Regions from separate parts of the Streptomyces sp. NPDC050610 genome, predicted to be linked through region 1. Evidence: riboswitches for the same ligand, from Rfam matches in the RefSeq annotation. Region 1 holds a riboswitch; each other region holds the start of a gene.

What was found. A riboswitch is a leader RNA that binds a small molecule or an ion and turns the genes downstream of it on or off. The one in region 1 is predicted to bind cyclic di-AMP.
Positions count from the first base shown of each region.
Region 2: it holds a riboswitch for cyclic di-AMP, as region 1 does, so the genes downstream of both, AB0I22_RS14445 (M23 family metallopeptidase) here and AB0I22_RS17495 (NlpC/P60 family protein) in region 1, are expected to answer to the same signal.
Region 3: it holds a riboswitch for cyclic di-AMP, as region 1 does, so the genes downstream of both, AB0I22_RS14985 (transglycosylase family protein) here and AB0I22_RS17495 (NlpC/P60 family protein) in region 1, are expected to answer to the same signal.
Region 4: it holds a riboswitch for cyclic di-AMP, as region 1 does, so the genes downstream of both, AB0I22_RS35845 (M23 family metallopeptidase) here and AB0I22_RS17495 (NlpC/P60 family protein) in region 1, are expected to answer to the same signal.

Region 1 covers NZ_JBFAIV010000012.1:161,252-166,907, forward strand. The annotation lists gene AB0I22_RS17485 (NlpC/P60 family protein) at 1-795, opposite strand, end outside; gene AB0I22_RS17490 (hypothetical protein) at 1,241-1,594, shown strand; gene AB0I22_RS17495 (NlpC/P60 family protein) at 1,636-2,817, opposite strand; cyclic di-AMP (ydaO/yuaA leader) riboswitch at 2,864-3,043, opposite strand; gene pcrA (DNA helicase PcrA) at 3,310-5,656, shown strand, end outside.
Region 2 covers NZ_JBFAIV010000009.1:203,382-209,037, reverse strand. The annotation lists gene AB0I22_RS14455 (pitrilysin family protein) at 166-1,563, shown strand; gene AB0I22_RS14450 (pitrilysin family protein) at 1,560-2,969, shown strand; cyclic di-AMP (ydaO/yuaA leader) riboswitch at 3,202-3,356, shown strand; gene AB0I22_RS14445 (M23 family metallopeptidase) at 3,370-4,176, shown strand; gene AB0I22_RS14440 (HPr family phosphocarrier protein) at 4,367-4,648, opposite strand; gene AB0I22_RS14435 (GNAT family N-acetyltransferase) at 4,892-5,656, shown strand, end outside.
Region 3 covers NZ_JBFAIV010000010.1:38,462-44,117, reverse strand. The annotation lists gene AB0I22_RS15005 (nucleoside triphosphate pyrophosphohydrolase) at 1-189, shown strand, start outside; gene AB0I22_RS15000 (DUF6479 family protein) at 404-826, shown strand; gene AB0I22_RS14995 (cytochrome P450) at 880-2,133, shown strand; gene AB0I22_RS14990 (transglycosylase family protein) at 2,315-3,439, shown strand; cyclic di-AMP (ydaO/yuaA leader) riboswitch at 3,734-3,878, shown strand; gene AB0I22_RS14985 (transglycosylase family protein) at 3,881-4,597, shown strand; gene eno (phosphopyruvate hydratase) at 4,913-5,656, shown strand, end outside.
Region 4 covers NZ_JBFAIV010000047.1:23,049-28,704, reverse strand. The annotation lists gene AB0I22_RS35855 (DEAD/DEAH box helicase) at 1-432, shown strand, start outside; gene AB0I22_RS35850 (PP2C family protein-serine/threonine phosphatase) at 1,028-2,128, shown strand; cyclic di-AMP (ydaO/yuaA leader) riboswitch at 2,522-2,671, shown strand; gene AB0I22_RS35845 (M23 family metallopeptidase) at 2,683-4,203, shown strand; gene AB0I22_RS35840 (aldo/keto reductase) at 4,341-5,285, shown strand; gene AB0I22_RS35835 (hypothetical protein) at 5,362-5,656, opposite strand, start outside.

The DNA.
Region 1 (5,656 bases):
GCGGGCCGCCCGCTCCGTCGAGGCTTGGGCCGTCGAAGCCCTGGCCGTCGAAGTGCGAGCCGTCGCGGCCTGGGCACTGCCGCGCGCCGCTGAGCGGTCCGCCGCCCGTACGGCCGTGCCCCGGTCCGTATCAGGGGCGTCGTCGCCCCCGCCGTCGTTCTGCGCGTTCGCGCGCTGCTCGGCCGTCAGCCCGTCCAGGAGCCGCCGCGCGGCGTCCAGTTTTCCCTCGGCGGATCGTTTGTGCGCGCTCAGCTCGGCCTGCGAGCCCTTGAGGCGGGTCAGTTGGGCGTCGGCGGCGGTCCGTACCTGCCGTACCTCGCGCAGTTCGTGTTCGACACGCTTCACGGCGGCGGCCTGCCGACCCGCCATGTGGTCGGCGAGCGAGGCGCGGTCGAGGTACTGGTCGGGGGAGGAGGAGAGCGCGAGCCGGACCGCGGGGGACAGGCCGCCTTCGCGGTACTGCGCCGTGGCGTACGCCCCCAGCGCGTTACGGGCCGAGTTGAGCCCCTCCGTCTTGCGCGCGGCCTCGTCGCGCAGCGCGTCCAGTGATTTCTCCGCGGCGCGCGCTTTGTCCTTCGCGCCGTTGTACCGCTCGGCGGCCGCTTCCGCTTCCTGGTAGTAGCGGTCCACCTGGGTCTTGACCTGGGCCGGGGTCTGTCGGGGCGCGGCGTGCCCGGTGCCCTCCAGCGCGGTGCCGGTGGCGGCGCCGGCGAGGGCGAGGGTCGCCGCGGTGCGTGCGGTGCCGCTGGTGAGCGCGTACGGCCGGTGCCGTTTGGGCTTTCGGTGCGAGGCCACGGGGGCCGTCACTTCCTTCCGGTGCCTTGCCTTCGTGTGCTGAGCGAGCTGAACGTGCTGTGTGTGACGTGTGTGCTGTGCGTCCTGGCCCCGGTTCGCCGCGGTCGGCCCGGCGGTGGCCCGTAATAGGGGGGCGAGCCGCCGCCGGGCTTTCTCGGCGCAGTGGCCGACAGTCGCCGTCCGAGCGCGGTACGGGCCCTGGCGGGGCCCGCTCGCTCCGACGGTGACAGTGGGGAGCCGGTCACCTGGTGCAGGACGCTAGGCCCGACCGTCACGGGAATGCGCGTGCATGACCGCTATTGGATGAAACCGTGCGCACGGCGACCGCACGTGATCGGTCCACTCGCGCCCATACGGAAGGATTTCGGCCGCCCTTGATCGAAGCGGCGAATGAGGCAGACCTGACCGCCGACGGGTGATATGCCCCCGGATACTGTCGGGCCTCATGGACGTACTGATTCACGCCGTCGTCGGCCTGCACATCATCGGCATCGCGGCCCTGCTCGGCGGCTTTCTCACCCAGATGAAGGCCATGGGCAAGGGCGAGGCGCGCATGGTCCCGGCGATGCTGCACGGCGCGCTGACCATGCTGGTGACGGGCGTCGCGCTGGTCGGCCTCAACCAGGCCGAGGACTACTCGCTGAACACGGTCAAGATCGGAATCAAGCTGGCGTTCCTGATCGTGGTCCTCGGCCTGGTCTACGTGAAGCGCGACGACGAGAAGGTGGAGGCGCCCGTCTTCGGCATCGTGGGCGCCCTGACCATCGCCAACATCTTCATCGCCCTGTTGTGGACGTGAGCGGCTGAGAGCCGGCGCCCCGGGGGCGTGAGCGGTCTCCGCTACGCCGGGCGCACGCTCCCGTAGATCGGCATGTAGAAGATCGACTCCACCCGCACGCTCGCCCCGGGCTTCGGCGCGTGGATCATCTTCCCGTCGCCTATGTACATGCCGACATGGCTGATGTCGTCGTAGAAGAAGACCAGGTCACCCGGCTGGAGATCGTCCGTGGCCACCCGCTCGCCGGTCTTCACCTGATCCCACGTGGTGCGCGGAAGATCGACGCCCGCCGCCTTCCACGCCGCCTGCGTCAGCCCTGAGCAGTCGTACGAATTGGGGCCGGTGGCTCCCCACACGTACGGCTTGCCCATCTGTGCGCGAGCAAAGGCGATCGCCTTGTCGGCCTTGGCGGAGTGCGCCCCGGAGGGGGCTCCGGAGTCGGTGCCGCCCCCCTTGTGGCCCGTTTCCGAGCCGCCCTGCCCCTTGCCGCTGCCGCCGCCCTGCGCGGCCTTCTCCGCCTGCCGCTTCTCCGCCTGGCGTTCGGCCTGGCGTTTGGCCAGCTCTTCGGCCTTCTTCTTGGCCGCCGCCTCCTTCTTCTTCTCGATCGCGGCCAGTCGCGCCTTCTCCTGGGCCGTCAATTTCGACAGCAGCTCCCGCGCCTCGCCGAGCTTCCCCTGGACGGTCTCCTTCTTCGCCCTCAGCTGCTTCTGCGAATCGGTGAGCGCGGCCAGGCTCCGTACCGCCTCGCCCCGGCCCTTGGCCGCCGCCTTCTGCTGCGTACGGAAATCCCGTACGGCCCGCTCCTGCCGGCCCGTCATCCGGTCGATCAGATGCGTCTGGTCGAACCAGCTCTGCGGATCGGCGGCGAACAGCAGGTTCGCCGTCTGGCTCACACCGCCGTCGCGGTACTGCGCCGCGGCGTACGCCCCGAGCGCGCGCCGTGCGTCGTTGAGCTTCCCGGTGCGCCGGGCCACGTCGTCGAGCAGCCTGTCGACCTTGCCGTTCTGCGCGTCCGTACGCTCCTTGGCGGCGTTGTACTCCTGCGTGGCCGTGCCCGCCTGCCGGTACAGGGCGTCCACGCGTCGCTGTACGTCCTCGACGGAGGTTCCGGAGGTTCCGGAGGGTTTGGGGGCTGTGGGGCGGCCGGGGGCGGCGTGCGCGGTCTGGGAGAGCAGGGTGGCGGAGGCCAGCGCCGCCGTCGTGAGGGAGACGGCGGTGCGGCGGCGGGCGGGCGTGTCGAGCAGCCCGTGCCCAGTGCTGCGGGGCTTGCGGTGTGACGCCAAGGGAGGCGACTCCTTCCGTGGACCGCCTACCGGGTTAGCTGTCGGGTTCGGGCGGTTTTGGAAGGTTTATGCCCTACGGTCCGTACGGCGCGGCGTGCGTGCGTACGGGCCGATTCACCCCGGTGGTGCGTGTGGGTCCCCGGCTCCGGGCGCCTCGCGGCGCAGTCGGACTCGGCGTTGGCGGCCCGTGCAGACGGGGCGTCGGCGGGGGGACGGGCTGCCTGAGCGAGCACCGTAGCCAACGGGTGGGGCCGCTGTGAAGGCTGGTGTTCGATATGCCGGAACCTTCCGTGACTGCGCCTCCCACGCCGCGAGCTGCCCTCTCCCGCCCTCTCCCGCCCGCTCCCGACCCCTGGACGCCGACCCTCCGCCCGTACTTTCCGCCCGTACTTTCCCCCGTCTTTTCCACAGCCGGAGCCGGGTGTCAGTGGGGCGGCCTAGACTCGGTGGGCGATGAGCAGCCTCTTTGACGACAGCTTCCTGGCGGATCTCGAACCTTCGGGCGAGGAGCCCCCGCCGCCGCCCGAGGACGCCGCACCGGAGCCGGTGCCGGACGACCTCTTCGGGGGCGCCTTCGACGCGCCCGTACAGCGGTCCGGCCCGGCCTCGGGGCAGGGCGGCTCCGGGGCGCGCGACGCGTACTACCGCGACGGCGCGCCGCGGCCCGTCATCGACCCTTCCGCGCTGCTGGAGGGGCTCAACGAGGAGCAGCGCGCCGCGGTGGTGCACAGCGGCGGGCCGCTGCTGATCGTCGCCGGCGCCGGGTCCGGCAAGACGCGCGTGCTGACGCACCGGATCGCGCACCTGCTGGGCGCGCGCGGCGTGCACCCCGGCCAGATCCTCGCGATCACCTTCACCAACAAGGCCGCGGGCGAGATGAAGGAGCGCGTCGGCGACCTCGTCGGCCCCCGGGCCAACGCGATGTGGGTGCTCACCTTCCACAGCGCCTGTGTGCGCATCCTGCGCCGCGAGTCGAAGAAGCTCGGCTTCACCTCATCCTTCTCGATCTACGACGCCGCCGACTCGAAGCGGCTGATGGCGCTGGTCTGCCGGGACCTGGACCTCGATCCGAAGCGCTTCCCGCCCAAGTCCTTCAGCGCCAAGATCTCGAACCTGAAGAACGAGCTGATCGACGAGGAGGAGTTCGCCGGCCAGGCCGCAGGGGGCACCTCCCAGACGGAGTCTGGGGGAGGATTCGAGAAGACACTCGCCGAGGCGTACGCGATGTACCAGGCGCGGCTGCGCGAGGCGAACGCCCTCGACTTCGACGACATCATCATGACCACGGTCCACCTGCTCCAGGCGTTCCCGGACGTCGCCGACCACTACCGGCGCCGCTTCCGGCACGTGCTGGTCGACGAGTACCAGGACACCAACCACGCGCAGTACACCCTCGTGCGCGAGCTGGTGGGGACCGGCACGGAAGAGGTCCCCGCCGCCGAGGTGTGCGTCGTGGGCGACGCCGACCAGTCGATCTACGCGTTCCGGGGCGCCACCATCCGCAACATCCTCCAGTTCGAGGAGGACTACCCGGACGCGACGACGATCCTGCTGGAGCAGAACTACCGCTCCACCCAGACCATCCTCAGCGCCGCCAACGCCGTCATCGAGCGCAACGAGAACCGCCGCCCCAAGAACCTGTGGACCGAGGCCGGAGCCGGAGCCACCATCACCGGCTACGTCGCCGACACCGAGCACGACGAGGCCCAGTTCGTCGCCGACGAGATCGACCGGCTCACCGACGCGGGCGACGCCAAGGCCGGCGACGTCGCCATCTTCTACCGCACCAACGCCCAGTCCCGTGTCTTCGAGGAGATCCTCATCCGGGTCGGGCTGCCCTACAAGGTCGTCGGCGGCGTGCGCTTCTACGAGCGCAAGGAGGTCCGCGACGTCCTCGCCTACCTGCGCGTCCTCGCCAACCCCGAGGACACCGTCCCGCTGCGCCGCATCCTCAACGTCCCCAAGCGCGGCATCGGCGACCGCGCCGAGGCGATGATCGACGCGCTGTCGCTGCGCGAGAAGATCTCCTTCCCGCAGGCCCTGCGCCGCGTCGACGAGGCGTACGGCATGGCGGCCCGCTCCGCCAACGCCGTCAAGCGCTTCAACGTCCTCATGGAGGAGCTGCGCACGGTCGTCGAGTCGGGGGCCGGGCCCGCGACCGTACTGGAAGCGGTGCTGGAGCGTACGGGCTACCTCGCCGAGCTCCAGGCGTCCACCGACCCGCAGGACGAGACCCGCATCGAGAACCTCCAGGAACTGGCCGCCGTGGCCCTGGAGTTCGAGCAGGAGCGCGACGAGGAGAACCCCGGCACGCTGGCCGACTTCCTGGAGAAGGTGGCCCTGGTCGCCGACTCCGACCAGATCCCGGACGAGGACGGCGACGGGGGCGGCGTCGTCACGCTGATGACGCTGCACACGGCGAAGGGCCTCGAATTCCCGGTCGTCTTCCTGACCGGCCTGGAGGACGGCGTCTTCCCGCACATGCGGGCGCTCGGCCAGACCAAGGAGTTGGAGGAGGAGCGGCGGCTCGCCTACGTGGGCATCACGCGCGCGCGCGAGCGGCTGTACCTGACCCGGTCGACGATGCGCAGCGCGTGGGGCCAGCCGTCCTACAACCCGGCCTCGCGCTTCCTGGAGGAGATCCCCGACGAGTACGTGCAGTGGAAGCGGACCGGTCCCGCGACGCCGTCGGCGTCCATGGGCGCGGTCGGCGGGTCCGGCCGGTCGGGCTCGGGCTCGGGTTCGGGCGGTTCCGGCGGCGGGATCATGTCCTCACTCTCCTCGTCGCGCTCCAAGGCGG
Region 2 (5,656 bases), on a different contig from region 1:
ACGCCGACCATTGTGGACCGCCCCACTGACAACGCCGACCGCGACCCGTCCGTAGGAGCGTTCCTCGACGGGAACTTCGCCAGATGTCGGCACGCTTGCATACAGTGACAGGACCGATTTGAACGCGGGACATCACGCGGGTCATCACGCAGCGAAGGGACGTACATGCCCATGGGTCACACGGCCACGCAACAGGCCGGTTCCAGCGGCCTGACAGCGACCGAGCACCGCCTGGCCAATGGCCTGAGGGTGGTCCTCTCCGAGGACCACCTGACCCCGGTCGCCGCGGTCTGCCTCTGGTACGACGTCGGTTCCCGCCACGAGGTCAAGGGCCGTACGGGCCTGGCTCACCTCTTCGAGCACCTGATGTTCCAGGGCTCCGCGCAGGTCAAGGGGAACGGCCACTTCGAGCTGGTCCAGGGCGCCGGCGGCTCCCTCAACGGGACCACCAGTTTCGAGCGCACCAACTACTTCGAGACCATGCCGGCCCATCAGCTGGAGCTCGCGCTCTGGCTGGAGGCCGACCGGATGGGCTCGCTGCTCACCGCGCTCGACGAAGAGTCCATGGAAAACCAGCGCGACGTCGTCAAGAACGAGCGCCGCCAGCGCTACGACAACGTGCCCTACGGCACGGCGTTCGAGAAGCTGACGGCCATGGCCTACCCGGAGGGCCACCCCTACCACCACACGCCCATCGGTTCGATGGCCGACCTGGACGCCGCCTCCCTGGAGGACGCCCGGGCCTTCTTCCGCACGTACTACGCCCCGGGCAACGCGGTCCTCTCGGTCGTCGGCGACATCGACTCCGAGCAGACCCTCGCCTGGATCGAGAAGTACTTCGGCACCATCCCCTCGCACGACGGCAAGCAGCCGCCCCGGGACGGGACGCTGCCCGACACCATCGGCGCCGAGCTGCGCGAGGTGGTCGAGGCGGAGGTGCCCTCCCGCGCCCTGATGGCCGCCTACCGCCTCCCGCACGACGGCACCCGCGAGGCGGACGCCGCCGACCTCGCCCTCACCGTCCTCGGCGGCGGCGAGTCCTCGCGGATCCACAACCGCCTGGTCCGCCGGGACCGTACCGCCGTCGCCGCCGGCTTCGGGCTGCTGCGGCTGTCGGGCGCGCCCTCCCTCGGCTGGCTGGACGTCAAGACGTCCGGCGGGGTCGAGGTGCCGGTCATCGAGTCCGCGGTCGACGAGGAGCTGGCCCGGTTCGCCGCCGAGGGGCCGACCCCGGAGGAGATGGAGCGGGCCCAGGCCCAGTTGGAGCGCGAGTGGCTGGACCGGCTCGCCACGGTCGGCGGCCGCGCCGACGAACTGGCCCGGTTCGCCGTGCTGTTCGGCGACCCGCAGCTCGCGCTGTCCGCCGTGGGGCGCGTGCTGGACATCACCGCGGAGGAGGTGCGGGCCGTCGCCGCGGCCCGGCTGCGCCCCGACAACCGCGCGGTTCTCGTCTACGAACCGACCGAGCCCGCGGAGACCGAGTCGGCGGACGCCGAGCAGGCGGCCGACGGAGCCATCGAAGACACCGCGAAGAACGCCGAAGAGCAGGAGGCGGGCCAGTGAGCGACGCCGTGGCCACCACCACCATGCAGTTCCACCCGCAGCCGCAGCCCGGCGCCCCCACGCCGTGGGCCTTCCCGGCCCCCGAGCGCGACCAGCTGCCCAACGGCCTCACGCTGCTGCACTGCCACCGCCCCGGCCAGCAGGTCGTCGCCGTGGAGGTCAACCTCGAAGCGCCGCTGGAGGCCGAGCCGGCCGGGCTCGACGGCGTCGCCACGATCATGGCGCGCGCCCTGTCCGAGGGCACCGACAAGCACTCCGCCGAGGATTTCGCCGCCGAGCTGGAGCGCTGCGGCGCCACCCTCGACGCGCACGCCGACCACCCGGGCGTCCGCGTCTCGCTGGAGGTCCCGGCCTCCCGGCTGCCCAAGGCGCTCGCCCTGCTCGCCGACGCCCTGCGGGCGCCGGCCTTCGCGGACAGCGAGATCGAGCGGCTCGTGGGCAACCGCCTCGACGAGATCCCGCACGAGCTGGCCAACCCGGCCCGCCGGGCCGCCATGGCGCTCTCCAAGCAGCTCTTCCCCGCGGGCGCGCGCATGTCGCGCCCCCGCCAGGGCACCGAGGAGACCGTCCGCGACATCGACGCCGCGGCCGTACGGGCCTTCTACGAGGCCCATGTACGGCCCGCCACCGCGACCGCCGTGGTGGTCGGCGACTTCACCGGCGTCGACCTGGCCGAGGCGCTCGCCGACACGCTCGGCGCGTGGACCGGCGGCACCGCCGAGCCGTACCCGGTGACGCCCATCACCGCCGACGACACCGGCCGGGTGGTGATCGTGGACCGCCCCGGCGCCGTCCAGACCCAGCTGCTCCTCGGCCGGATCGGCCCCGACCGGCACGACCGCGTCTGGCCCGCCCAGGTCCTCGGCGCGTACTGCCTCGGCGGCACCCTCACCTCGCGCCTGGACCGCGTCCTGCGCGAGGAGAAGGGCTACACCTACGGCGTGCGCTCCTACGCCCAGGTGCTGCGCTCCTCCGAGGCCTCGGCCCTCCAGGGGCCCACAGGCGCCTCGCTGCTGGCCATCAGCGGCTCGGTGGACACCGAGTCCACCGGACCCGCGCTCGCGGACCTGTGGACCGTGCTGCGGACGCTGGCCGCCGAGGGGCTGACGGACGCCGAGCGCGACATCGCCGTGCAGAACCTCGTCGGAGTCGCCCCGCTGAAGTACGAGACGGCCGCGGCCGTCGCCGGGACGCTCGCCGACCAGGTCGAGCAGCACCTCCCGGACGACTTCCAGGCCCAGCTGTACGCGCGCCTCGCGGAGACCGGCACGGTGGAGGCCACCGCGGCCGCCGTCAGCGCCTTCCCGGCCGACCGGCTCGTCACGGTCCTCGTCGGCGACGCCGCGGAGATCCTGGAGCCGGTCAAGGCGCTCGGCATCGGAGAGGTGACGGTCGTCTCCGGCTGAGGGGAACGCGACGGCCGCGAGGGTCTTGTCGCGAAGGTCCCATAACGGGACGAGTGGGGCGCGAGGGGTCTATGGGGCCCTCGCGCCCCGCCGTTTGTCCGGTTTATCGGAGTGGTTGCGTGTCTGCCGTGTGGCGTAGGGCACAAAATCGCGGTTCTGTTTGCCGATTGAAAGAAGGCCCGTTTAGCTTCATGGCGGTTGTCCGTCGTATATGAGTCGCAGCCGCGGCCCCGGACAACCATCGCCGAGTCCCCAATGGCGTGAGCCAGGGGAGCCGGGGACCCACACGTCCCTGGGGTGAATCGGGCCCCTTCCCGGAGGGACCCGTAGGAGACCTTCCTGCTCCGAACCCGTCAGCTAACCCGGTAGGCGAGAAGGAAGGAAAGGATCAGCCGTACCTATGGCGTTCACCCGTGCCACCGGGAAGCACCGTCGTCCGAGCCGCGCCGTGCGTGTCGGCGCCAACGCGGCGGGGGTCGCGACCCTGGCCGCCACCGGCGTCGTCGCCGGCCTCGCCTCCCCGGCCCTCGCGTCCGGCGGCGACCCCGCTCCCAAGATCGAGGACACCGGCCTCACCCAGGCCGTCGTCATGAGCAACGACGTGGCCGACAGCATCGGGGCCCAGGCCGAGTCCCAGCAGCACGCCGCCGCCGAGGCCGCCGCCAAGGCGAAGGCGGAGGCCGCAGCCAGGGCCAAGGCCGCCGAGGCCAAGAAGCGCGCGGACGAGGCCAAGCGGAAGGCCGACGCGGAGCGCGCCGCCAAGGCGAAGGCCGCCCGCGACGAGGAGCGCAAGCGCCTCAACGCCTTCGTCCTGCCGGTCGACGGCTCGTACGTCTCCACCGCCTACAAGGCGTCCAGCGGACTGTGGTCCTCCGGCAGCCACACCGGCGTCGACTTCCACGCCGGAATGGGCACCCCCGTGCACTCCGTGGGCGCGGGCACCGTCGTCGAGGCCGGCCCGGGCGGCGCGTACGGCAACAACATCGTCATCAAGATGAACGACGGCACGTACACGCAGTACGGCCACCTCTCCTCCATCGGCGTCTCCGTCGGTCAGCCGGTCACCCCTGGCCAGCAGATAGCCCTCTCGGGCGCCACCGGCAACGTGACCGGCCCCCACCTGCACTTCGAGGCCCGTACGTCCCCGGAGTACGGCTCGGACATCGACCCCGTCGCGTACCTGCGCGCGCACGGCGTCAGCCTCTGATCCCGCGCGCCTCACGCGCGCAAAGCACCGCCGAAGACCCCGGACCGCATGGCCGGGGTCTTCGGCGTGCGCCGCGGGAGAGCCGGCCGGTGAATCGGCGGCGGCGGGGAGCCCCACGAAGAAGGGCCGCGGCGACCGTGATCGGTCGCCGCGGCCCGTCGCGCGGCCGTGCCGCGCCGGTGAACCCGAATCAGACGGTCTCCGGGAGCTCCTCAAGCCCCTCGGCGACCAGCTTCGCCAGGCGGTCGAGCGCGGCCTCGGCGTCGTCGGCCTCGGAGGCGAGAACGATCTCCTCGCCGCCCTGGGCGCCCAGGCCCAGCACCGCGAGCATGGAGGCGGCGTTGACCGGGTTGCCGTCGGCCTTGGCGATCGTCACGGGGACGCCCGAGGCGGTCGCGGCACGGACGAAGATCGACGCGGGGCGGGCGTGCAGCCCCTCGGCCCAGCCGACGGTGACGCGGCGCTCAACCATGGTGTTGCCCTTCAAGTCGTCATTGGTTGTCTAGACCAGTCTCTCACGGTGCCCGGTCGCTCCTGCGGTGACGTCCGGCACCGTGCCGCCCCCCTGCTCCCTCCTCCATTGTGCCGCCCGGCCCGTCCGCACCCGCCTCCACCTGCCGTGCTCCCTCGTCCGCCGCGCCCCTGCCCACCTTGCCCCGACCCTCCGGTGTACGCGAGCGGAGGGTCTGTCAGTGCCCGGTCGTACGCTGGCCCCATGCACACGCCGTCGGAGCACGCCGCGTACCCGACCCACTGGGAAGCCGATGTCGTGCTGCGCGACGGCGGCACGGCGCAGATCCGGCCCATCACCGCCGCGGACGCGCAGCGCCTGGTCAGCTTCTACGAGCAGGTGTCGGACGAGTCGAAGTACTACCGCTTCTTCGCGCCCTACCCGCGCCTGTCCGACCGCGACGTCCACCGCTTCACCCACCACGACTACGTCGACCGGGTCGGCCTGGCCGCCACGGTCGGGGACGAGTTCATCGCCACCGTCCGCTACGACCGCATCGACGCGCGCGGAATGGCCGCCACCGCCCCCGCCGACGAGGCCGAGGTGGCCTTCCTCGTCCAGGACGCGCACCAGGGCCGCGGCGTCGCCTCCGCCCTCCTGGAGCACATCGCGGCCGTCGCCCGCGAGCGCTCCATCCGCCGGTTCGCCGCCGAGGTGCTGCCCGCCAACACCAAAATGATCAAGGTCTTCACGGACGCCGGGTACACCCAGAAGCGCTCCTTCGAGGACGGCGTCGTCCGCCTCGAATTCGACCTGGAGCCCACCGACCAGTCCCTCGCCGTCCAGCGCGCCCGCGAGCAGCGCGCCGAGGCCCGCTCCGTGCAGCGGCTGCTCGCCCCCGGGGCGGTCGCCGTCGTCGGCACCGGCCGGGAGCCCGGCGGCGTGGGCCGCGCCGCCCTGCGCAACCTCCTGGAGGGCGGCTTCACCGGCCGTGCGTACGCGGTCAACCGCGCCTTCCCGGCGGGCTCC
Region 3 (5,656 bases), on a different contig from region 1:
CCCGGCGTCGGGTACGAACTGCTGGCGCTCGCCGTACGGGCCGTGGAGGAAGGGACGGAGCCGGAGACGGCGTTGCGTGCGGCCGCCCGTACCTACCGCGATGCGATCCGCGCCGCGGAGTCCGTCCCTGCCCCCGCCCCCGCTGCCGACGCCAGCGACGCCCCCGACCCCACCACCGCCACGGACTGAACCTGCCCCCGATCGGCCGGACGACCGCCCGGCCGACCGGCCGACCGGGCGCGTGGGCACTGCCCCCCACCACCACGCCCCGCGCCCCGACCGGCCCCCGCCACGGTCCGTACGGGCTCAGCCGGGTCCGTCGGTGCGGCTTCAGGCCTACGTCCGTACACCCGTTCGGCCTAGGGGGCGACATGTCTGGGCGATCGGGGGGTACCCCAGTGCCATGCACTCAGAGATCTTCTATCTCGCCGCCGACAACGGGCTGCGCGGCGGGATCGCTCCGTTGGCCGTCGGGATCGTGGTTGTGGCTCTGCTGATCGGGGCCGTCGCCTACGGGCGCAAGCGGCGCGAGCGGGAGCCCGCTCCGCCGCAGGAGCCGCAGGAGCGTGCCGGTTCGTGGCAGACGCCGGACGAGCAGAGCGGGCCCATGCCCGCTGATCACGGTCCGGGGCATGACGGGGAGCGGGACTCGCTCGGTTACGTCAAGGAGGGGCGTGCCACCGACGAGCTGGCTCCGGACGGGCACCGCTATCTGCCGCACGAGCTGACGGACCCGGACAGCCACAGCGATCCGGAGCAGGAGCCGCGCAAGTGGAACGAAGGGGGGAGCGGCGGCTTCGGCAGCGGGGGCGGCGGGCATACGTAGAGGCCGAGAACGCCCCTCGCCCACGGGGGCGGGGGCTCCTATAGCGTCGTGGGGTGCACGACAAGAACGCCGACGCCCCCGTCCCCGCCCTCTTCAGCTGGGAATTCGCCGCCGACCCCTACCCCGCGTACGCCTGGCTGCGCGAGCACGCGCCCGTACGCCGTACCGAGCTGCCCAGCGGGGTCGAGGCCTGGCTGGTGACGCGTTACGCGGATGCCCGGCAGGCGCTCGCCGACGGGCGGCTGTCGAAGAACCCCGTGCACCACTCCGAGGCCGCGCACGGCAAGGGCAAGATCGGCATTCCGGGCGAGCGCAGCGCCAACCTGATGACGCATCTGCTGAACATCGACCCGCCGGACCACACGCGGCTGCGGCGCCTGGTCTCGAAGGCGTTCACACCGCGCCGGGTCGCGGAGTTCGCGCCGCGAGTGCAGGCGCTGACGGACGGCCTCATCGACGGCTTCGCCGCGCGGGGCAGCGCCGACCTCATCCACGAGTTCGCCTTTCCGCTCCCCATCTACGCGATCTGCGATCTGCTGGGCGTGCCCCGCGAGGATCAGGACGACTTCCGCGACTGGGCGGGCATGATGATCCGGCACGGCGGCGGGCCGCGCGGCGGAGTGGCCCGTTCCGTCAAGAAGATGCGTACGTATCTGGCGGAGCTGATCCACCGTAAGCGTTCGGACCTCGGCGATGATCTGATCTCGGGTCTGATCCGGGCCTCCGACCACGGCGAGCACCTCAGCGAGAACGAGGCGGCCGCGATGGCGTTCATCCTGCTCTTCGCGGGGTTCGAGACCACCGTGAACCTCATCGGCAACGGCACGTACGCGCTGCTGCGCAACCCCGGCCAGCGCGAGCGGTTGCAGCGGGCCCTGGACGCGGGCGACGAGAGCCTGCTCGCCACCGGCATCGAGGAACTGCTGCGCTACGACGGACCGGTGGAGCTGGCGACCTGGCGGTTCGCCACCGAGCCGATCACCCTGGGCGGGCAGCGGATCGGCACGGGCGATCCCGTACTCGTCGTGCTGGCGGCGGCGGATCGCGATCCGGAGCGGTTCGCCGAACCGGACACCCTCGATCTCTCGCGCGGTGACAATCAGCACCTCGGATACGGGCACGGCGTCCACTACTGCATCGGCGCGCCGCTCGCCCGGCTGGAGGGCCGGGCCGCCCTCGCGACGCTGCTGCGGCGCCTGCCCGACCTGCGTCTCGCGGCGGAACCGGAGGAGTTGCGGTGGCGCGGCGGCCTCATCATGCGCGGACTGCGCACGCTGCCCGTGGAGTTCACGCCCCGCCAGAAGTGACGAAGCGTCAAGCGACGTGACCTCCGCGTGACCTCGGCTACATCGGCTTGTGACTGACTGAGCGCGTCGCTATCTTCAACCGACAACTCAGCAACCGGCAACTCGGCAACCGACATCTCAGCAACCGACAACTCGGCAACCGAGGAACCGACAACTCAGCCGTCACACGAGAGGCAACCGCATGCGCACCGGGAACGGTCGACACCGCCGCCCCCGTCAGGTCCCGGCCATCGTCGTAGCGGCGGGGGTGACGGGCGCCGGAATCGCCATGCCGCTGCTCGCGGCCACCGGTGCGAACGCCGCGGACGCAGCGACCTGGGACCGCGTCGCTCAATGCGAGAGCGGCGGAACGTGGAGCGCCGACGCCGGGAACGACTTCTACGGCGGGCTCCAGATTTCGCAGTCGACGTGGGATCTGTACGGGGGGAGGGCGTACGCGCCGAGACCCGACCTGGCCAGCCGGGCCCAGCAGATAGCCGTGGCCCAGAAGATCCTGGAGGGCCAGGGCACCAAGCCCTGGTCGGGATGCGCGGTCAGTTCCGGGCTCAACCGCGGCAGTGCGGCCCCGGGCGTCGACCCGGGCAGCACCCAGACGCCGTCCTCGGAGCCCTCCGCCCAGTCGCCCTCGCCCTCCCACAGCTCCGACCCGTCCCAGAAACCCTCAGGCGAGGACAAGGGCGAGGGCAAGGACAAGAGCGAGAGCAAGGACAAGGGCAAGGGCCGTACGGAGCCGGGGAAGGCCGACTCCGGAAAGGGCGGTTCGAGCGCGACGCCGAGCGGGAAGGGCGACGGCGAGAAGGGCTCCGGCGCGACCGGCGCGGACGGCTCCAGCCCGTCCGGGACCCCCGAGCCCGGCGGCAAGCCCTCTCAGACGCCTTCCACGACCCCTTCCGAGCCCACTGAGCCCTCCACCGACCCCACGACCTCCACGACGGGGTCGCCGACGTCCGGCGAGGGCCGGCACCGCGGCGGCACGGATGAAGGGGAGAAGGGGGGCGAAGGGAGCAAGGGGGACGACGGCACGGGCTCCTCCGCGCAGGACGACGCCGGACGGAGCGGCGGCGGCCGGCACGCGTCGCGCGGCGGGGAATCGCGCGGTGGGGAATCGCGCGCCGGGAATTCGTCTCGTACGCCCCAACAGGCCCCTCACGACTACACGGTGCGGTCGGGGGACAGCCTCTCGGTGATCGCGGAGGAGCATTCCGTCGCCGGCGGCTGGACCAGCCTCTACGAGCGCAACCACGGCACCGTAGGAAGCGACCCCGATCTCATTTTCCCTGGTCAGAAACTTGATCTCGGAACGTGAGAGCGACGGTACGGGCGGTATGTCCGTTCCGAGGGAAAGTGAGACATGGGTCTCGTTGACAGCCCCGGGTTCCTCCCCTGCCCGATCTCTCCCTACCGTCTCTCACCTGCGGAAATGTGCTGTTTCTGTGGGTAAGTAGAGGCAACTGCCGTCAGGAGGGGGGGTTTGAACCCTCCTGGGCAGTGTGTTTAACGTCGTCACCGCTCGCCACCGTGAGCACCACGATCGCCACGCCGAATCCTGCCGGCGGTCGCTGGATTCGTCGCGAAAGCGCCGTAGGCAGGAGCGGGGGAACCAGGTAGGCCGCCGGAACGGCCCGTCGACACCGACGGGGACCGGGACGGCTAGGGGTGAAGCCCCGTGTGCTCCGGCACACGAGGCCGGGCAGCTCACAGCCCGAACCCGACAGCTCACCTCGTAGGCGTCGGTGAGGAAACCAACATGCTTATCTCCAAGGGCAAGCACCGCCGTCCGTCCAAGGCCGTCCGTGTCGCCACGCTCGCCGGCGTCGCCGGTGCCGCTGTCGCCGTCCCGCTGATGGGCGCCACCTCGGCCTCCGCCGCCTCCGTCTCCACCTGGGACAAGGTCGCGCAGTGCGAGTCCGGTGGTAACTGGTCGATCAACACCGGCAACGGCTACTACGGCGGCCTGCAGTTCAACCAGTCCAGCTGGGCCGCCGCGGGCGGCACCCAGTACGCCCCGCGTGCCGACCAGGCCACCAAGGGCCAGCAGATCGCCACCGCCGAGAAGCTGCTCGCCATGCAGGGCCCGGGCGCCTGGTCCTGCGCCGGCGCCGGCAACCTGTCCTCCGGTGGCCCCGCCGCCGGCGTCGACACCGGTTCCAGCAGCCGCAGCACGCAGCACGCGGACCGCAGCGAGCGCCAGGCCGCGCCGAAGCAGCAGGCCCCGAAGCACTACGCGCCGAAGCAGCAGGCCCCCAAGCAGGCCGCCCCCAAGCAGGCCGCGCCGAAGCCCGTCGCGCCGAAGTCCATCCAGAAGGGCGACGGCGAGTACAAGGTCAAGTCCGGCGACACCCTCGGCAAGATCGCCAAGGAGCACAGCGTCAAGGGCGGCTGGGAGAAGCTGTACAACCTGAACAAGGGCATCGTCTCCAACGCCAACCTGATCTACCCGGGTCAGCAGCTCCACCTGAGCTGATCCGCTCCTCCGGGACGGCTTCATCACCGTCCCTGTCTCTCCGCTCATGAGAGACCGCCCCGCTGCGGCGCGCCATTCCCCCCGATCGCGCCGTAGCGGGGCACTCGCATGTCCGGGGGTGTCGTGTCGGCTGCCCCTCCGGCGGTGTCCAGTTCCGGCCCCCATTCCCCGTTCGGCGAACAACACCGCCATTCGTCCTCTGATCTGGCCCTTTGGCCCATTTTTCGGCCCGGAGCCCGGGCTGCGCGCGGGCGGATGCCCCCGGCCCGTTAGGCTCGGGGTGCAGAAACCAGTCACCCCATGAAGGAGACACTCGTGCCGTCCATCGACGTCGTCGTAGCTCGCGAGATCCTCGACTCGCGAGGCAACCCCACGGTCGAGGTCGAGGTCGGCCTCGACGACGGCTCCACGGGCCGTGCCGCCGTTCCGTCCGGCGCCTCCACCGGTGCCTTCGAGGCGCTGGAGCTGCGCGACGGCGACCGCAACCGCTACCAGGGCAAGGGCGTCGAGAAGGCCGTCCTCGCCGTCATCGAGCAGATCGGCCCGGAGCTCGTCGGCTACGACGCCACCGAGCAGCGCCTGATCGACCAGGCGATGTTCGACCTGGACGCCACGGCGGACAAGTCCTCGCTCGGCGCCAACGCCATCCTCGGCGTCTCCCTCGCCGTCGCGCACGCCGCCTCCGAGGCGTCCGACCTGCCGCTCTTCCGCTACCTCGGCGGCCCCAACGCGCACCTCCTGCCGGTGCCGATGATGAACATCCTCAACGGCGGCTCGCACGCCGACTCCAACGTGGACATCCAGGAGTTCATGATCGCGCCGATCGGCGCGGAGTCCTTCTCCGAGGCGCTGCGCTGGGGCGCGGAGGTCTACCACACGCTCAAGGGCGTGCTGAAGGAGCGCGGGCTGTCCACCGGCCTCGGCGACGAGGGCGGCTTCGCCCCGAACCTGGGCTCGAACCGCGAGGCGCTCGACCTCATCGTCGAGGCCATCAAGCAGGCCGGTTACGCGCCCGGCCAGGACATCGCGCTCGCGCTCGACGTCGCCGCCTCCGAGTTC
Region 4 (5,656 bases), on a different contig from region 1:
CGCGGCGGCCGCACGGCGCGCGCGGGCGAGTCCGGCACCGTCGTCACGCTCGTACTGCCGGAGCAGCGGCGCGAGATGAGCCGGATGATGGTCACGGCGAAGATCACCCCGCAGGTCGCGAAGGTGGGCCCGGAGGACGCCGAGCTGGTGCGCATCACGGGGGCCCGCGTCCCCAGCGGCGTCCCGGTCGTCATCACGCCCCCGGCTCCGGCGCAGCCCCAGGGCAAGCCGAAGTCGCGGACCTCGCGGCCGGGCACGGGTACGGGCTCGGGCTCCGGTTCAGGTTCCGGCGGTCGCGGCCGGGGCAGCCGGGGCGGTCGCGGCCGTACGTACCAGGGCTCGGGTTCGGGCTCGGCCGGTGGCGGCGGGCGCGGCGGCAGCGGTGGCAACGGCGGCTCGGGGCGCGGGCGGGGACGGACTCCGGCGGCCTGACGGCTGTCTCTGTCTCTGTCTCTGTCTGTCTCTGGCTGGCCCCTGTCTGACTCTGGCTGATCCGCCCGGCCTTCTGTCTGACCCTTGGCTGACCCCCGTCTGTCCACCGTTCGTTTCTGCCCGTCCTTGACCGTCCTCGCTCGGCGCCCGTCCTTTCCTGCCCGTCTCTGCTGTGACGTGCTGGGGGCGGGCGCTGCCTGGTGCGGGGTGCTTCCGGGGGCGGGGGTGTCGCCGACTGCGGGGCGCGCGGTGTTGCGGCGCGCCTGGCCCTCCTGACGCGCGCGCCCGCTGCGGCGGCTCGCGCGCTCCCCGCCTCACCACTCCCACCAGCGCTCACGCCTGTACCTCGCTCCGATCCGCCGTCGACGGCCCCGTTTGAGGGGGCGGGCAGCGGCCACCCGATTGGATGAGCAGCGGTCGCCGGGAGCGGCGTCGGCCGGAAGCCTGGGAGGGGCGCCGCGCGGGACGGACCGGTCAGGAGAGAACGGTGGGGAAGCGAGGTCCCGGAGGCCGGGCACGCGGGGGCACCCGCGCACGAGTGCCCGCGGGAGCGCCCGCGAACGGGCTCTCGCGCCGCGGCGTCGTCGCGAACTGCCTGGCGCGCTGGGCGCCCGCCGTACTCATCGTCGGCGGCGTCCTCTTCGACCTCCTGACCCCGCCGAAGTACACCGGGGCCCCGTTCCTGTCGGCCGCTCCGCTGGTCGCCGCCCCGCTCTTCGGGCGGCGCGGCACGGCCGCCACCGCCGTTGCGGCCGTCGCCGCCGCGGCCGGGACCAACGCCTATCACCGCGCGGTGAACTCGTTCGAGTCCGCGACCAAGGTCGCCACGGTCCTGACCGTCGCCGTGCTCGCCCTCGGCATCAACCGCATCGTGCGCCGCAGCGACCAGCAGCTGGAGTCCGCGCGCGGCATCGCGGAGGCGGCTCAGCGGGCCGTGCTGCCCACGCCCCCGGACCGAATCGGCGAGGGGCTGAGCGTCGCGGCGCGCTATGTGGCGGCGCAGGCGGACGCCCGTATCGGCGGCGACCTGTACGCGGTACAGGACACCCCGCACGGCGTACGCGTCATCGTCGGCGACGTCCGGGGCAAGGGCCTGGAGGCGGTCGAGGCGGTCGCCGTCGTGATCGGCGCGTTCCGGGAGGCGGCGGAGCAGGAGCCGACCCTGGAAGGGCTCGCCGCGCGGCTGGAACGGGCGTTGCAGCGGGAGGGGGTGCGGCGGGAGGGGCTGGACCAGTTCGAGGGGTTCACCACGGCCGTACTCGCGGAGGTGGAGGTGGCGGCCTCGGACGGCGCGGTGTTGCGCGTGGTGAACCGCGGCCATCCGCCGCCGCTGCTGCTGTACGCGGACGGCAAGGCGGTGGAGGCGACACCGGAGGTGCCGGCGCTGCCGCTGGGCATGGGCGACCTGGGCGTCTGGCCGGACCGGGTGGACGTATGGGACTTTCCGGCGGGGGCGACGCTGCTGCTGTTCACGGACGGGGTCACGGAGGCCAGGGACAAGCGGGACGTCTTCTACGACCCGCAAGCCCGGCTGAACGGGCGGCTGTTCGACGGGCCGGACCTGGTGCTGGAGGCGCTCGCCGCGGACGTGGCGCGGCATACGGGCGGGGGGACGTCGGACGACATGGCGCTGCTGGCGATTCGGCGCTGCGGGGATGGGGTGGCGGCTGTGCCGGGGGAGGAGCCGGAGGGGTAGGGCGGAATTCCGGCGCGTATAGGCGCGTATAGGGGGCACGGCGCTGACCGGGAACACGGCGCGGGTCGGAACACGGTGCGGGTCGGAACACGATGCTGACCGGGAACACGGTGCGTAGTGGATCTTGATCCCTGTGCATAACGACTGGCGCACGATCGCCGCCGAGGGGTTTCGGCAGGCGAGGCGACTCGACCGCTTTCGCCGACGCGTGTCCATAAAGTCCTCGCCAAAGCCTGCGCGGATTACGGGCAACAGCTTGGTATCCGGGTCTCGCTTCTATTAACGTTCGATAACGCAGCGCGGTCGTCACAACCGCCGCAAGAGGCGGCACCGTGCGCCTTCGCCGAATCCCGCAGGCACCAGCAACACCGGCCACACCGTACGTACCCAGCACCATCGGCAGCACCGGCAACACGAGGCACCAGGGAACCGGGGAACCACCAACCTTGGGGTGAGTCGGGCGCCTTCGCGAGAAGGGGCCCGTAGGAGACCTTCCTGCTCCGAACCCGTCAGCTAACCCGGTAGGCGAGAAGGAAGGAAAGGAGTGCGCCCCCGTGGCGTCCAACAAGCCTGCCCTCGACGAGCCGACGTACGACCCGGCCTACGACCCGTCGGTCTACGACCAGTCGGCCTTCGACCAGTCGGCCTTCGACCAGTCGTACGCCCCTTCTTACGCCCCTCCGTTCGAGCCGGCTCCCGGCACTCCGTCCGGCGTTCCCACCGGTGCGGAACTCGGCTCCGGCCCTGAGGCCGATGGAGCCCACTCGGGCGCCGGCCTCGGCCTCGGCTCCGGTATCGACACCGGTCCTGGTTTCGACATCGGCCCCGGTATCGACATCGGTCCTGGTGACGGCCTCGCGTCGGCCGCCGGAGCGGACTTCGTGGCAGGCCCCGCAGGCGGCCCCGCGGACCTCGCCGACTTCGTAGATCCCGCAGATCCCGCAGATCCCGTAGACCCCGCAGACCTCGTAGACCCCAACGAGGGCTGGTCGGGGGAGCGGGGGGCGGAGCTGTGGGAGGAGTGGAATCCCACCGAGGACTCCGCGGGCCCTGTCCGCGGCAAGCACCGGATCGGCAAGCAGCGCGGCGGCACGATGGCCCGTAGCGGAGCGGTGCTCGGCGTCGGCGTCATCGCGGCGGTCGGGGCGGGCGGGATGGCCAGCGCCAAGGACCGCCCCGCGCCCCCGATATCCATGCCCGACCTGGCGCATCTGGCCGACCAGATGGGCGAGTTGCCGGGGAAGCTGCCGGCCGTGGAGGACCTGCCGGGCATCGGCTCGCTCCTGGCGGACGACTCCGCTCCGGAGGCTGCCGAGGCCGCCGAGGCTCCCGGCGCGGACCAGCCGCTGTCCCGGATCGGCCTCTCCGCGGAAGACGCGGCGAACGGCGTCGCCGACGCGGGCGAGGCGCTCCGCGCCCGCATCCTTCAGCAGGCCGAGCACCAGCAGTCCGCCGCCGACAGTGAGGCGCGCGACGCGGTGGTCCGGGCGGCGGCGGACAAGGCCGCCGACGAGGCGGCGAAGCGGAAGGCCGAGGCGGACGCCGGGGAGAAGGCGAAGGCCGAAGCGGCGGCCAAGGCGAAGGCCGAGAAGGAGGCCGCGGCCAAGGACGCGGCCGACAAGAAGGCCGCAGCGGCCGCCCAGGAGAAAGCGTCGGAGAAGGGGCTCGTGAAGCCGGGCGCCGCGTACACGCTGCCCGTAGGTTCGTACACGCTTACCGCCGGATTCGGCCAGTCGGGCGACATGTGGTCCGCCAACCACACCGGGCAGGACTTCGCGGCGCCGACGGGTACGCCGATCAAGGCGGTGCACGGCGGCACGATCACGCAGGCCGGGTGGGCGGGCTCGTACGGCTACCGCACGGTGCTCACCCTGGACGACGGCACTGAGCTGTGGTTCTGCCACCAGTCCTCGATCGCCGTGAACTCAGGGAAGGTGCAGGCGGGCGACGTCATCGGCCGGGTCGGCGCGACCGGCAACGTCACCGGCCCGCACCTGCACCTGGAGGTGCGGCCGGGTGGGGGCACGCCGGTGGACCCGATGGCGTGGCTGCGGGAGCACGGGATGAAGCCGTAACGGGCGGTGGCGCCGGGCCACTTGAGGCCACAGCGGCCGCAGTGATCATAGTGACCACAGCGACCGCAGTGGCCAAAACGGAACGGGTGAATCCGTCCAAGCCGTTAACGCGTCCGTGCGAGGCGTTAAATGGGCTTATGGCTGAGAAGCGCAAGAAGATCGGCAATCTGTCCGTCCATCCGCTCTGCCTCGGCGGCAACGTCTTCGGCTGGACGGCCGACGAGACGGAGTCCTTCGCCGTACTGGACGCCTACACGGCGGCCGGCGGCAACTTCATCGACACCGCCGACGTCTACTCCGCGTGGGTCCCCGGCAACTCGGGCGGCGAGTCCGAGACCGTCCTGGGCGACTGGTTCGCCACGCGCGGCAACCGCGAGGACGTCGTCCTGGCCACCAAGGTCGGCGCGGGCGTTCCGGAGCGGCGCGGCCTGGCGGCCAACGCCATCAAGGCGGGCGTGGAGGAGTCCCTGCGCCGCCTGCGCACCGACTACATCGACCTCTACTACACGCACTACGACGACCCGTCCGTACCGGTGTCGGAGTTCATCACGGCCCTCGACGAACTGGTGCGGGAGGGCAAGGTCCGTGAGATCGCCGCCTCCAACATCACGGCGGACCGGCTGGCGGAGGCGCTGGCCTTCTCCGACGCGGAGGGGCTGGTCAAGTACGTGGCGGTCCAGCCCAAGTACAACCTCGTCTCGCGCGATTCGTACGAGGGCGACCTGGCCGCGACCGCCGAGAGCCACGGGCTGGCGGCGGTCCCGTACTACAGCCTGGCGTCGGGCTTCCTGACCGGCAAGTACCGCCCGGGCGCGGCCGTGGACAGCGCGCGGTCGGGGACCGCCGCCGAGTACGTACGGACCGAGCGCGGCCTGCGCGTACTGGAAGCGCTGGACAAGGTCGCGGAGGCCCACGACGCCGAGCCGGCCACGGTGTCCCTGGCCTGGCTCGCCGCCCGGCCGACGGTGGCGTGCCCGCTCGCGAGCGCGCGCAACACGGCGCAGCTGCCGGCGCTGCTGGCGGTGGCCGACCTCCAGCTGACGGCCGATGAGGTGGACCTGCTGACGGAGGCGTCGCGGTAGCGGCTCCGCCCGGGCCGTGCGGAAGACGGCTGTACGGCCCGGGGCCCTCCGCCTCCCGTCCCCCCCTCGTCGCCCGTCAGGCCTGGCCCCGCCGCTCGACGGCCCAGGAGGCGAGGGCGACGCCGCCGGCCACCACGAAGACGGAGGGCCAGGAGCCGACCTTCTTGGCGAGCGGGTGCGAGCCGGCGAAGGCGGCCACGTACAGCCCGGTCAGCGCGGCGGCGGCGCCGGTCCCGGACCGCTGCTGCCACTGCCGCGCCGCGACGGCGCCGGCCGCGGCCAGCGCGGCCCCGCCCAGCGGCCGCTTCTTCGTCCAGCGGGCCACCCCGTAACCACCGACCAGCCCACCAGCGGCCACTACAGACGTCGGA